2 linked regions of the Corallococcus caeni genome follow. The protein of the gene in region 1 interacts with the protein of each later gene in a pairwise test. Links are inferred from orthologs where the notes say so. Each region holds a gene or a part of one and is shown in the gene's direction. Other genes may lie near its edges.

Region 1 (6,272 bases):
AGGGTGACCCGATGCAGCAGCTGGGCTCTTGGCAGGGGCTGCTGCTGGGGTTCAATCTGATTTACTGGGGCGTGGGCTTCGTGCTGTTTCCCCGGGTCATCGAGGACTGAAGGATGAACAAGTTCGTCAAGTTTGGCCTGCCGGCGCTGACGCTGGCGCTCTTGGGCGCGGGCTGGTGGCTGGGCCTTGCGTGGGCGCCGCCCGACCGTGAGATGGGCGAGGTGCAGCGCATCATGTACGTCCACGTGCCGCTCCAGTGGATGGCCATGATGGCCATGTTCATCAACTTCGTGGCCGCGGTGACGTACCTGCTGCGTCAGTCGTGGAAGACGGACGCGATGGCGGAGGCCTCCGCGGAGGTCGGCCTGCTCTTCGGCACGCTGGGCATGATTACGGGCTCCATCTGGGGCCGCCCCACCTGGGGCGTGTACTGGTCCTGGGACCCGCGCCTGACGTCGGAGGCCATCCTGCTGGTGTCCTACACGGGCTACCTGGTGCTGCGGCGCTTCGTGGAGGACCCGGAGAAGCGCGCGGTGTGGAGCGCGGTGGTGGCCATCATCGGGGCCATCAACCTGCCCATCGTGTGGTTCTCCGTGCGCTGGTGGCGCAGCCTCCACCAGGTGCAGTCCAGCCCCAAGACGGTGGACCCGCAGATGGTGCTGCCCCTGCGCGTGTCGGCGTTCGGCATGCTGGCGCTGCTCATCGTCTTCATGGTGCACCGCTACCGCATCGCGCTCGCGGAGCGGCAGGCGGAGGTGGCGCTGCCGGAGGCGCTGCCCACGGACGACCCCGCGCTGCGCGCGACCCATTCCTCGAAGGTGGCCTGAACATGACCTCGCTGACGTCGCTGATGCTGCTGGCCCAGGTGGGCAGTGGCCGTGTCCAGGGTGGTTGGGGGTACGTGGGCGCGTGCTACGGCATCTCCGTGGCCGCCTTCGTGCTCTACTCGGTGTCCCTCTGGGCGCGCCGTCCGCGCGCCGCCGCCGCTTCGAAGGAGTGAGCCCATGACGCCCGTCAACCGCAACCGTCTCATCGCGCTGGGAGCCCTGCTCTTCGCCGGCGCCGGCCTTGGCTTCATCGCCTTCGGCAACATCGGCGACAACCTCGTCTATTACTGGAGCCCGTCGGAGCTGATCTCCAACGGCGACAAGGCCTACACGGCCACCATCCGCCTGGGCGGCGTGGTGCAGCCGGGCAGCATTCAGTGGAACGAGGGCCACACCACGCTGGACTTCCGCGTGGCGGACGGCCCGAGCGCGGACGCGAAGAGCGTGCACGTGCGCTCGCTGGAGACGCCCCCGCAGATGTTCCGCGAGAAGATCGGCGTCGTGGTGGAGGGCACCTACGACAAGTCCGGCGTCTTCACGTCCAACCGGCTGATGGTGAACCACTCCAACGAGTACCGCGCTCCCAAGGAGGGCGAGTCCCCGCGCAAGTGGCAGGACACGCTGGCCGAGGGCGCCACCACCGCCACCGTGACGCCGCCGGGGGCGCCGTGAACGGAATGCTGGGCTATGGGCTGGTCCTCGCGGGCCTGGCCTTCGCGGCGTTCGGCGCGATCCTGGGGCTGGTGGGCGGCATGCGCCGCAACGACGCCAGCTACCCCTGGGTGCTGCGCGCGGTGTGGGGCTTCGCCGCGTGCATGGTGGGCAGCAACCTGGTGATGGTGGAAGCGCTCATCAACCACGACTTCAGCGTGAAGTACGTGGCCCAGGTGGGCAGCCGCGCGACGCCGCTCATCTACACCATCGTGTCGCTGTGGAGCGCGCTGGAGGGGTCCATCCTCTTCTGGGGCCTCATCATGGGCGTGTACGTGGCGGCGTTCGCCTTCGTGCACCGCAAGGAGCACGCGCGCTACATGCAGCTGGCGCTGGGCACCATGCTGGCCGTGGGCGTCTTCTTCGCCTTCCTCATCGCGGGCCCGGCCAACCCCTGGGGCGCCGTGTCGCCGGTGCCGGCGGACGGCCCGGGGCCCAACCCGCTCCTGCAGAACCACTTCCTGATGATCATCCACCCGCCCATGCTGTACGCGGGCTACGTGGGCATGACGGTGCCCTTCGGCGTCGCCGTGGCGGGCCTCTTGCGCGGGGAGATTGGTGAAGCGTGGATGGCGCCCCTGCGGCGCTGGACGCTCATCGCGTGGATGTTCCTCACGCTGGGCATCGTGCTGGGGTCCTGGTGGGCGTACGCGGTGCTGGGCTGGGGCGGCTACTGGGCGTGGGACCCGGTGGAGAACGCGTCCTTCCTGCCGTGGCTGACCGCGACGGCGTTCATGCACTCCACCATGGTGCAGGAGCGCAAGCGGATGCTGAAGCTGTGGACGCTGAGCCTCGCGCTGGCGTCGTTCGTGCTCACCATCCTGGGCACGTTCATGACCCGCTCCGGCATCTTCAACTCGGTGCACTCGTTCACCCAGTCGGACATCGGGCCCACGTTCCTGGTGTTCATCGCCATCCTGCTGGTGGTGTGCATTGGCCTGCTGGCCACGCGCGGCCACCTGCTGGCGCCGGAGGGCCGGCTCACGTCGCTGGTGTCGCGCGAGGCGAGCATCCTGGTGAACAACCTGGTGTTCGTGGCCATCACCTTCACGGTGCTGCTGGGCACGCTCTACCCGCTGGTGTCGGAGGCCGTGCGCGGCATCCGCGTGAGCGTGGGCGAGCCGTACTTCAACAAGATGGCGGTGCCGGGCGGCATCGCGGTGCTCTTCCTCATGGGCGTGGGCCCGGTGCTGCCCTGGGGCACGCCGGACAAGGCCGCGCTGCGCCGGCAGTTCCTCATCCCCGCGGCGGTGGGCATCGTCGTCACCATCGCCTGCTACGCGGCGGGCCTCCGCGGCGTGTACCCGCTGCTCACGTTCGGCCTGGGCGGCTTCGTCACCGTCATCACGCTGCGCGAGCTGGCGGTGCCGGTGCGCGTGCGCATGACGGAGCGCAAGGAAGGCTTCGTCACCGCGCTGACCACCGCGACGGGCAAGGCGCGCCGGCGCTTCGGCGGCTACGTGGTGCACCTGGGCATCGTGCTCATCATCGTCGCCGTGGCGGCCTCCAGCGCGTACGTGAAGCACACGTCCGGCACGCTGAAGAAGGACGGCACGATGATGCTGGACGGCTACCAGCTGAAGTACGTGGGCCTGTCCAGCGGCGAGGAGCCCCACCGCACCTTCGTCGCCGCGCGCCTGGAAGTCACGGCGCCCAACGGCAAGGTGTCGGAGCTGCGCCCGCGCATGAACTACTACGAGCGCAGCACGGACCCCGTGGGCACGCCCGCGGTGCGTGAGTCGCCGAAGGAGGACCTGTACGTGTCGCTGATGGCCTTCAGCGAGACGACGGGCACGGCGAGCTTCAACGTCTGGGTGTTCCCGCTGGTGGGATGGATCTGGTACAGCCTGCCGCTGCTGCTGCTGGGCACGCTCATCGCCGTATGGCCTTCCCGCCGGGCGGCGGTGCTGCGCACGGACGCGGCGCCGGTGGGCGCGGCGCCTCCCCTGCCGGGCACGGACGCCGAGCGGGGTGCGGCATGAAGCGCTGGCGGCTTCCCCTGGTGTTCACCGCCGTCGGGGCGGCGCTGCTCTTCGTCCTCTTCCAGGGCTTCGGGCGCGACCCGCACGAGGTGCCCTTCATGTTGAAGGGCGCGCCCGCGCCGGACTTCGTGCTCAAGCCGCTGGACGGCGGCGACCCCGTGAAGCTCGCGGACCTCAAGGGCCGCCCGGTGGTCATCAACTTCTGGGCGTCGTGGTGTGGCCCCTGCAAGTACGAGCACCCGGTGCTCGAGTGGGGCGCGCGCGAGCTGGGCGCCCAGGCCGTGTTCATGGGCGTCGTCTTCGAGGACACGGAGCCCAACGCGCTCGACTTCCTGCGCCGCATGGGCGCCAGCTTCCCGCAGCTGATGGACGAGCGCTCGCGCATGGCGGTGGACTACGGCGTCGCGGGCGTGCCGGAGACGTACTTCATCGACGCGCAGGGCATCATCCGCGGCAAGCACGTGGGTCCCATTGATCCGCAGACGCTGGCCACCCGGGTGAAGGAGCTGAACCAGCCCGTGGCCGGCCCCACCGCGGAAGCCGCGCGGCAGCCCTGAGTCAACGCCGCCCGCTTGGAAGGCAGGCACCCGGGAGCCGGCGTCGGAGCCGCATCCCCGGGGCCGCCTCGCGGGGGGCCTGGAATCCGTAGTAAGTCCCTGCTGTCGGCGTCGTTCGCAGGGGCCTCCCCCTCCCCTGCGCCAGCGAGGTGGGCTCCCCATGCAGTGCCCCGAGTGCGGTGAGAGCGCGGCGGACGTCCGCTTGAGTTACTGCGAGAACTGCGGCGCGAAGATGCCGGCCCGCCCGGCCCCGCCGCCGCGTGCCAGCAGCGCGAAGAGCCAGCGCCCCAGCCGCCCCATGAGCGAGCCGGCCTATGCGGCGGAGATTTTGGATGAGGAGGAGGACGCCCGGCAGCAGGGCCGCGCCGGCGCCGCGCCTCCGCGTGGCGCCAGGGCGCAGCCTCCGCCGGACGCGTACGAGGATCCGTACACCGGCCCGCGCTGGCTGAAGGACGTGCCGGGCCACTCGCAGAGCGTGGTGGGCGTGGGGCTGGTGACGTTCTCGCTGGTGCTGTCCATCCTCCCCTTCTTCCCCAGCGTGGGCGTGCTGGGCACGCTGCTGACGCTCGTGGGGAGCGTGGCACTGGTCGCGCGCGAGCTGCGCCGCGACGGCAACGCGCCGGGCTGGGTGGACCACGTGCCGCTGGTGCTGATGCGGCCGGAGGTCCCCGCCGCGTTCACGCTGCTGCTCCTGGCCCTGACGCTGCGGCTCCTGTCGGGCTTCAACCTGCTGCTGCCCCTGTGGGCGGTGGGGACGGTGCTGATCGCCGTGGAGCAGTACCGGCTGGTCATCGCGGAGCCGGACGGCGTGGGCCGCGACTTCGACCTCCGCTCGCTGCTGGGCTTTCCCCGGGTGCTGGCGCTGGCGGGGGTGGTGGTGTGCGTGGTGGCGCTGTTCCTTCCCTGGGGGAAGGTGATGGCGGACGGGTCGAGCCTGCCGGACAACGCGCCGGTGCCGGGGAGCGTGCGTGGCGCGCCGCCGGAGCTGCGCGTGCTGCCCACGACGCGGCCCTCGGATGACTCGCTCTACAGCCAGGGGGGCGGCGTCGCGTCGCGCTCGGGCTGGGACCTGCCGCTGTCGGAGCTGCCGCTCCTGGCGCTCCTGTCGCTGCTCGTGCTCGCGGCGCTGCGGCCGGACGTGGAGCGCCCGGCCTTGCTGCGGTGGGTGCCGGTGGGCGCGGTGAGCGTGAGCCTGCTCTGGGCGCTCGCGGGGGTGAAGCTCGCGGTGGGGCCGTTCGCGTTCCTCGTCGGCCTGGGGGCGGTGGGCTTCCATGCCGTGCGCCACGCGCTGGGCCGCGACGAGCCGCCAGGGTTGCTGCCCCCGGAGGACGACCCCTACGACCCGGACCAGGACCTGGAGACCGAGCCCGACTCGGGCTACCGGAGCTAGGCCTCTCAGCGACACACGGAAGGGCTGCCCGGGTGGCGGGCGGGCGGCCCAGGTTTCCCTGTGCAATACCCGTCAGGGGGCGGTAGTTAGGGACGGCCCCCGCTGGAGCCCCCGATGAATGCCGTCCTCGTCTCGTTGACCCTCGCCCTGAGCCTTGCCACGGGGCAGTTTGCGCCGCAGCAGGCCGCGAGTGATCCGCTCGCGCCGGTCCAGGAGGCGCGGGTGCAGCAGCTGGCGAAGAAGCTGCGCTGCGCGGTGTGCCAGGGCCTGTCGGTGGCGGACAGCCCGTCGTCCATGGCGCGCGCGCAGTTGGACAAGGTGCGCGAGCTGGTCGCGGACGGCAAGACGGACACGGAGATCGTCGACTACTTCGTGGCGCGCTACGGCGAGTGGGTGCTGCTGGAGCCGCGCGCGGAGGGCTTCAACTGGTTCGTCTGGCTGGGGCCCGTCGCGCTGGTGCTGGGCGGCCTCTTCGTCATCCTGAAGCAGCGTCAGCCCCTGCCCGAGGGCGCCGCGCCAGCGGAAGCCGCGCCGGCCCCCTCCCCTTCCACTCCCGCGCCGTCCACCGACGACGCGGACCCCTATCTCCAGGCCGTGCGCCGGGAGCTGGAGCGCTAAGCCATGCAGCCCGAGCCCACCAACTGGTTGCCCGGAATCATCGTCCTGTCGGTCGCCTTCGTGCTGGCGGCCGCGTGGCTCCTCTACATGAAGATGAAGACGGGGAGCGCACTGCCGGACCCGTCGCCGAAGGCGGACGGCACGGTGGACGACCTGGCGCAGCGGGCGCAGTCGCTCATCGAGCAGC
Region 2 (6,128 bases), on another replicon or contig:
ATGACGCCCTTGATGGCCAGGTTGTCGGACTCCGTCGCGCCGGAGGTGAAGACGATCTCCTTCTCCGACGCGCCGATGAGGTCCGCCACCTGCCGGCGCGCCTTCTCCACCGCGGCCTCGGCCTTCCAGCCGAACGCGTGGTTGCGGCTGGCCGCGTTGCCGAAGTCCTCGCGGAGGTAGGGCAACATCGCTTCCAGCACCCGAGGGTCCATCGGGGTGGTCGCGTGGTTGTCCATGTAGATGGGCAGGCTCAGCATGAAGTCCTCTGAAAGAAGTGACGCGGGAGGGTGGAACGTCCCTCCGCTCCCCGGCGACGCGGTGGGTCCGCGCGCAGCGGCAGGGTCTACATGGGCCCACACGAATGTGGACCGGACTGGTCAATTATAAAATCGACCCCCCTCGGGTCAAGGGAACATAAGGCGCGAGGCCCCTATGTCCGACGCACCGGGTCGCGGGTGGGCCGGCCCGGTTCAACCCTCCTCCGGAGTGGAGCACTCCGGCCGCGCCGGGTTGGAGCGGGGTGGTCCGAAACGGCGCTTCGCGCGCCCATAAGTGCCCGTTTCGTGGCCCCGGGGGAGGTGGCCGGGCGCCTGCACTGGAGCGGACGCGGAGGGTGCCAACGCATGAGCGCCAACGCGAAGTCGCAGGCCCGGAACCACGCCCAGGACACGCAGCAGGACATGGGGCGGCCGTCGCTGATCCGCCTGGAGGGGGGCCTGGAGCGCTCCCGCTACTCGGACGGGTGGCGGGCGGGCAAGCCCGCGGAGGACCCGGACAAGGTGAAGAAGTGGGGGCTCATCACCGCGCGGCCCAGCGAGTTCCTCATCCACATGCGCCGCGGGCGCGTGCGCGAGGTGAGCGGCCAGGGCGCCAGCTGCTTCAAGCTGCCGGGGGACTCGGTGGCCATCGTGCCCACCAGCATCCAGCGGCTCCAGTTCACCGCAGATCAGGTGACCAGTGAGAAGGTGGGCGTCGCGGTGACGGGCCTGGCGGTGTACCGCATCGCGGATCCGCTGATTGCCTTCCGGATGCTCAACTTCAGCTACCCGGAGCGCGCGCAGGAGAAGCTGGCGGAGCTGCTCGGGGAGATGTTCGTGGGCGCGGCCCGGCGCCTGGTGGCGAACCTCTCCGTGGAGGAGTGCCTCAGCCGGCGCAAGGAGGGCATCGCGGAGGAGCTGATGCGCGAGATCGCCCCCGTGCTCTCCGGGCGGGGCAGGCTGGAGGACCGCACGGACTCCGGCTGGGGCGTGCTGCTGGACACGATTGAAATCCAGGACGTGCGCGTCCTGTCCTCGGCCGTCTTCGAGCACATGCAGGCCCGCTTCCGCCGCGAACAGGAGCGGCAGGCGCGCGAGGCGGAGCTGGCCAAGGAGCGCTTCGTGCGGCGCGAGGAGACGGAGGCCGAGCGCGTGCTCAACCTACAGAAGCTCGCCGCGCGCGAGGAGGTCCGCCAGCGCACCCAGGCCACGGACGAGCAGGCGCGGCTGGAGCAGCTCGCGGTGGAGGCGCGGCTCGCGCAGGCGAAGATGGAGCAGGTGCGCCAGCAACAGGCGGAGCGCACGTCCGTGGAGCGCGAGGTGGCGCTCGCGAAGCTGACCGCGCAGGAGGAGGTCCGCACGCGGACCCAGGTCCTGAAGGAGCAGGCCCGCCTGGAGGCGCTGGCCACGGACGCGCGGCTGGAGGAGGCGCGGCTCACCAGCGAACGGCAGCTCGCGTACAACCGCGCCCAGGGGGAATTGGAGCAGCTGCGCTGGGAGCAGGAGGCGGAGGCCGCCAAGGCGCAGGTGGAGCTGGAGCGGCTGCGCCGTCAGCAGGAGGCGGAGGCCGCGCGTCACGAGGTGCAGCTCGCCGAGGCCCGGCAGGAGGCCGAGCAGCTGTCCGCCCGGCTCCAGGTGCTGCTGGCGAAGCAGTCCATCGCGGAGGCGGAGACCGGCATCGCGGAGCTGGAGCTGCGGCGCACCCGGGCGCAGCAGGGGCTGGAGATGGAGCGCGCGAAGGCGCTGCGCGACATCGAGAACTCGGTGAGCCCGGAGGTCATCCAGCTGACGTTGGCGCGGCAGCTGCCGCAGGTGGCGGCGGCCTTCCAGCAGCAGATGGGCGAGGTGCACGTGACGGCGGTGGATGGAGCGAACCCCTTTGGCTACATCGCCGCCGCCGTGGAGGGCGTGATGGGGCTGGCGCGCTCCGCGGGCCTGAAGGTGCCTGCCTCCCCTGCTCAGGTGCCGGTGGGGTAGCCGCGTCCCCGGCCTCCGCATATAGAAGGACCCGCTCCGGAGCCTTCCGGAGCCGGACGCGCGGAGGCGGAAGGCACGCATGGACACGAAGAAGCTGACGCTGGCGGCGGTGGTGGCGGGAGTGGCGGTGGCGGTGGTGCCGTGGCTGTTGCCCACGGGGCCGAGCGCCGGGCTGGACGCGGCCCGGTTCCTGGAGTCCGGCAGCCTCGCGTGGGGCGCGCTGGTGGTGTTCGCCGGCGGCCTGCTCACCGCGATGACGCCGTGCGTGTACCCGCTCATCCCCATCACCGTGTCGGTGTTCGGCGCGCGGAAGGCGGAGGGGCGGGGCCGCTCGCTGGCGCTGACGTCGTCGTACATCGTGGGCATGGGCGTGGTGTTCAGCGCGCTGGGCATCCTGGCGGCGAAGACGGGCCAGGCCTTCGGCTCCATGCTGGGCAGCCCCCCCGTGGTGATGGGGCTGGCGCTGTTCCTGCTGCTGCTGGCCTCGTCGATGTTCGGCGCGTTCGAATTGGCGCTGCCGTCATCCATGCAGACGAAGTTGAGCAACGTGGGCGGCGCGGGCCTGGCGGGCGCGTTCGTGATGGGCAGCGTGTCCGGGTTCCTGGCGGCGCCGTGCACGGGGCCGGTGCTCACGGGCCTCCTGGCCTTCGTGGCGAAGTCCGCCAACACGACGCTGGGCGCGACGCTGCTGTTCATCTACGCGCTGGGCATCGGCGTGCCGTTCTTCCTCATCGGCGTGTTCACCGTGCGCCTGCCACGCGGCGGCGTGTGGATGGAGTGGGTGAAGAGCGTGCTGGGCATCATGCTGGTGGCGCTCGCGTTCTCGTACCTGAAGGACGCGTTCCCCTGGGCGCGCGACACCGTGAAGGCGCTGGGCGCGCAGGTGGGGCAGGTGCCCGGCGCGGTGGTGGCCGCGGTGCTGGTGACGGTGGGCGTCCTGGTGGGCGCGGTGCACCGCTCGTTCAAGGAGGGGCCGCGCGAGTTCGGCTTCAAGGCGCTGGGTGTGGCGCTGGTGGTGGGCGCGCTGGTGGTGCGCGGCGGCGCGCTGGACGCACGGCCCACGGGTGAGCTGTGGGTGCGCCTGGGGCTGCAGGAGCACCCGGTGGCGCCGTCCTGGCAGTGGCACCACGTGATGCCGGCGAAGACGGCGACGTTCGACGCGAGCCAGTTCGAGCAGGTGCTCGCGGCGGCGAAGAAGGAGGGCCGTCCGGTGCTCATCGACTTCTTCGCGGACTGGTGCGCGGCCTGCAAGGAGCTGGACCGGCTGACGTACCCGTCCTCGGAGGTCATCTCCCAGGCGCAGGACAGCCGCTTCCTCACCATCAAGATCGACGCGACGAACAGCGAGGACCACCTGGACGCGCTGATGGAGAAGCTGGGCGTGGAGGGCCTGCCCACGGTGGCCTTCGTGAACCCGGACGGCACGGTGCTGACGAAGCCGCGCGTGACGGGCTTCCTGGAGCCCGTGCCCTTCGCGGCGGAGATGCAGAAGGTGGTCCTCCAGTAGGGGCCACCGCCCGCTAGAGGTAGTTCTCCCAGCCCAGCCGGCCCCGGCTCGCGAGCACCCGCTCGATCATCAGCTCGTGCAGCGTGAGGAGCGGCTTCGCCAGGTCCTCTCCCTCCAGCCGCGCGAGCGCGCCGGCCATGGCCTCCAGCGTGGACATCCCGTCCGGGTGCGGCGGCTTGCGCAGCCGGCGCGTGTCCGGCGCGGGCGGCGGCAGCCTCAGGCCCGGCAGCCGGCGCAGGGCGGGGACGCGCTGCACCATGCGCCGCGCCTGCGCCCAGCTCCCGTCGATGACGACCAGCCGCTTCGGCGGTGGCCCTTCCGCCTCCGGCGCGTCGGGGAACAGGAGCCACGTGTCCGGCGTGTCCAGCACCGACGCGTCGAAGGGCGCCCCGGGCGCGCCATAGGAGACGATGTGGCAGCGGGGCAGCGCCAGCGCCGCGATGCGCGCCGTGTTGGTGCTCTTCTGCGACTCCTTGTTGTGCCGGATGATCAGCAGCTCCGTGCGCGTGGGGATGACGGGCACGTCCGCGCACAGGCACAGGGCCGTGGGCAGGTAGCACCGCTCGCAGCGGCCGGACAGGTCCTCCGGGGTGCTGGACCTCATTTCGCCGCGGTGCGGTAGCGCTCCATCAGGGTCCGCGCCTCGCGCAGCTTCTCCTCGACGAAGCGGTCATCCGCGTCCGGCTCGTATTCGGCGTCCGGCGGATCCAACTGGAAGAGGGCGGACAGGCTCGCGGGGGCGACCTCCAGCCACTCGGACGTGCGGGTGAGCGCGGCCTGCCGGCGCCCGGCGAAGGTCTCCGGCCCGTCCTCCGGGCCGCAGCGGCAGATGCGCGCGGAGTCCCCGGACACGTCCACGTAGAGCCCCAGCACCTCCGCGTCCACCTCCGCCGCCAGGGCGCAGGTGGCCTCGCTGACGTAGGCCGCCATGGCCTGCGCCGCGGAGCGCTCCGTCAGCGAACGCACCAGGTAGACCTGCCACCCGGCCTCCGTGAGCGCCCCGGCCTCGCTCAGCGGGGCCAGCTCCGCCGGAGGCGCCTGGATGCGCGACAACAGCCGGCGCACGGGCACCTCCAGCCGCTCGAGCCGGGCGTTGGACGCGGGGCAGAAGAAGACCACGCGGTACTCTCGGCTGTCGGCGGCGGTTTCCATGGGCATACGGCGTGGCCCAAGAGGACCAAAGGACTCCCCAGGCATGCAAGGGGGGAGTTTCGCTCCGGGACGCTTCCCCGGGCGCCCGGGAGGCCTCCTCCGGGCCCGGAACGCGACCCGGCGGCCGGTATCCCCCCACCTGACGCACCAGGAGGGCCCGCCTCGCGACGCCTGCCCCGTGCCCTCATGACGCATCCCCGTGTTCACGAAAACGCCCCGGCCGCCTCCCACCGCTGGGGCATGCTGCGCCCCATTTTCCACGCCTTTTCCCCGCCTGGGCGGGGCACGCCCCACCCGGAGGCACGACACACCCATGGAGAGGAATTGAAACGGGGAGTGCCGGGATGTCTGTCTATTCCATGCAAGGAATTGGCGTCTGCTTGAAGTGTTCCAGCCGCACTGGTCGCCGTGCTGCGGGAAGAATCGCGACAGCGTTTGTCGCATCCGTGAGAAAAAAAGAATCCGGCCCTTGGCGTTCTCTGGAGGGAAGGGAGGCGGTCGCATGGTGCCAGGGAGGGAGGAGCCGCCAGTCCGGGAGGGCTCTGGAGGGGAGTTCGCCGCATTCGCGATCCGCCATCAGCCGGTGCTGGTCGCCATCGCGCGCAATGTCTGTGGCAGGAGTGCCAGTGATTGCGACGACCTGGTGCAGGACGTGCTCTTGCGCGCGCTGCTGCAATGGGAGCGGCTCAAGCGGTGGCCGGAGCCCGCGCGCCGCGCGTGGCTGGTGCGCGTGCTGCACAACCGGTTCCTGGACCAGTGCCGCCGCCAGGGCGCGGAGACGGACCGCCGGGTGGACCTGCACAACGTGCACATGCTCTTCGAGGATCCGGAGGACGCGCCGGAGCCCGAGCAGTGGGAATGCGTCACGGAGGACGAGCTGCGCCAGGCCGTGGCGCGGCTCAACGAGAAGCTGCGCCAGGCGTTCGAACTGCATGCGCGGGGCCTGCGCCACGCGGAGATCGCCCGGCGGATGAACACCCCCAGCGCGGGAACGGTGGGCACGTGGCTCTTCCACGCCCGCCGCCGCCTCAAGGCCATGCTCCACGACACCGCGGAACGCCGCCGCCAGGAGAGGGAACGATGAGCACCGCGTGTGAGGACCTCCAGCCCTTCCTGGATGGAAGCCTGTCCGCCGACGACCAGCGCCGCGTCCGCGGCCACCTGGCCGGCTGTGACGTCTGCGCCCGGCGCTTCCACGACCTCCTGCAGCTGGAGATGCTCGCGCGGCTGGCGCT

Evidence for each region.
Region 2: the proteins of AABA78_RS36245 (region 1) and AABA78_RS20765 interact in binary tests that used the Escherichia coli proteins (3 or more experiments, as listed by UniProt). The link is inferred for Corallococcus caeni from one-to-one orthologs.

The regions. Positions count from the first base shown.
Region 1 is NZ_BTTW01000012.1:212,575-218,846, reverse strand. What follows is about bases 2,298-5,296. They hold AABA78_RS36245 (TlpA family protein disulfide reductase), read left to right. Parts: upstream 2,298-3,516; coding sequence 3,517-4,077; downstream 4,078-5,296. Other genes in these bases: AABA78_RS36240 (zinc ribbon domain-containing protein), read left to right, coding at 4,238-5,296; AABA78_RS36250 (heme lyase CcmF/NrfE family subunit), read left to right, coding at 2,298-3,520. Also shown: AABA78_RS36270 (heme exporter protein CcmB), read left to right, coding at 1-110; cytochrome c biogenesis protein CcsA, read left to right, coding at 114-827; AABA78_RS36260 (hypothetical protein), read left to right, coding at 830-1,000; AABA78_RS36255 (cytochrome c maturation protein CcmE), read left to right, coding at 1,005-1,499; more of AABA78_RS36250, read left to right, coding at 1,496-2,297; more of AABA78_RS36240, read left to right, coding at 5,297-5,467; AABA78_RS36235 (cytochrome c-type biogenesis protein), read left to right, coding at 5,582-6,085; AABA78_RS36230 (tetratricopeptide repeat protein), read left to right, coding at 6,089-6,272. UniProt on the Escherichia coli protein: Involved in disulfide bond formation. Catalyzes a late, reductive step in the assembly of periplasmic c-type cytochromes, probably the reduction of disulfide bonds of the apocytochrome c to allow covalent linkage with the heme.
Region 2 is NZ_BTTW01000004.1:629,257-635,384, forward strand. Bases 1,673-4,527 are described here. They hold AABA78_RS20765 (protein-disulfide reductase DsbD family protein), read left to right. Parts: upstream 1,673-2,313; coding sequence 2,314-3,741; downstream 3,742-4,527. Other genes in these bases: AABA78_RS20760 (SPFH domain-containing protein), read left to right, coding at 1,673-2,234; AABA78_RS20770 (tRNA-uridine aminocarboxypropyltransferase), read right to left, coding at 3,755-4,345; AABA78_RS20775 (hypothetical protein), read right to left, coding at 4,342-4,527. In the rest of the region: AABA78_RS20755 (IscS subfamily cysteine desulfurase), read right to left, coding at 1-254; more of AABA78_RS20760, read left to right, coding at 624-1,672; more of AABA78_RS20775, read right to left, coding at 4,528-4,893; AABA78_RS20780 (RNA polymerase sigma factor), read left to right, coding at 5,396-5,977; AABA78_RS20785 (anti-sigma factor family protein), read left to right, coding at 5,974-6,128. UniProt on the Escherichia coli protein: Required to facilitate the formation of correct disulfide bonds in some periplasmic proteins and for the assembly of the periplasmic c-type cytochromes.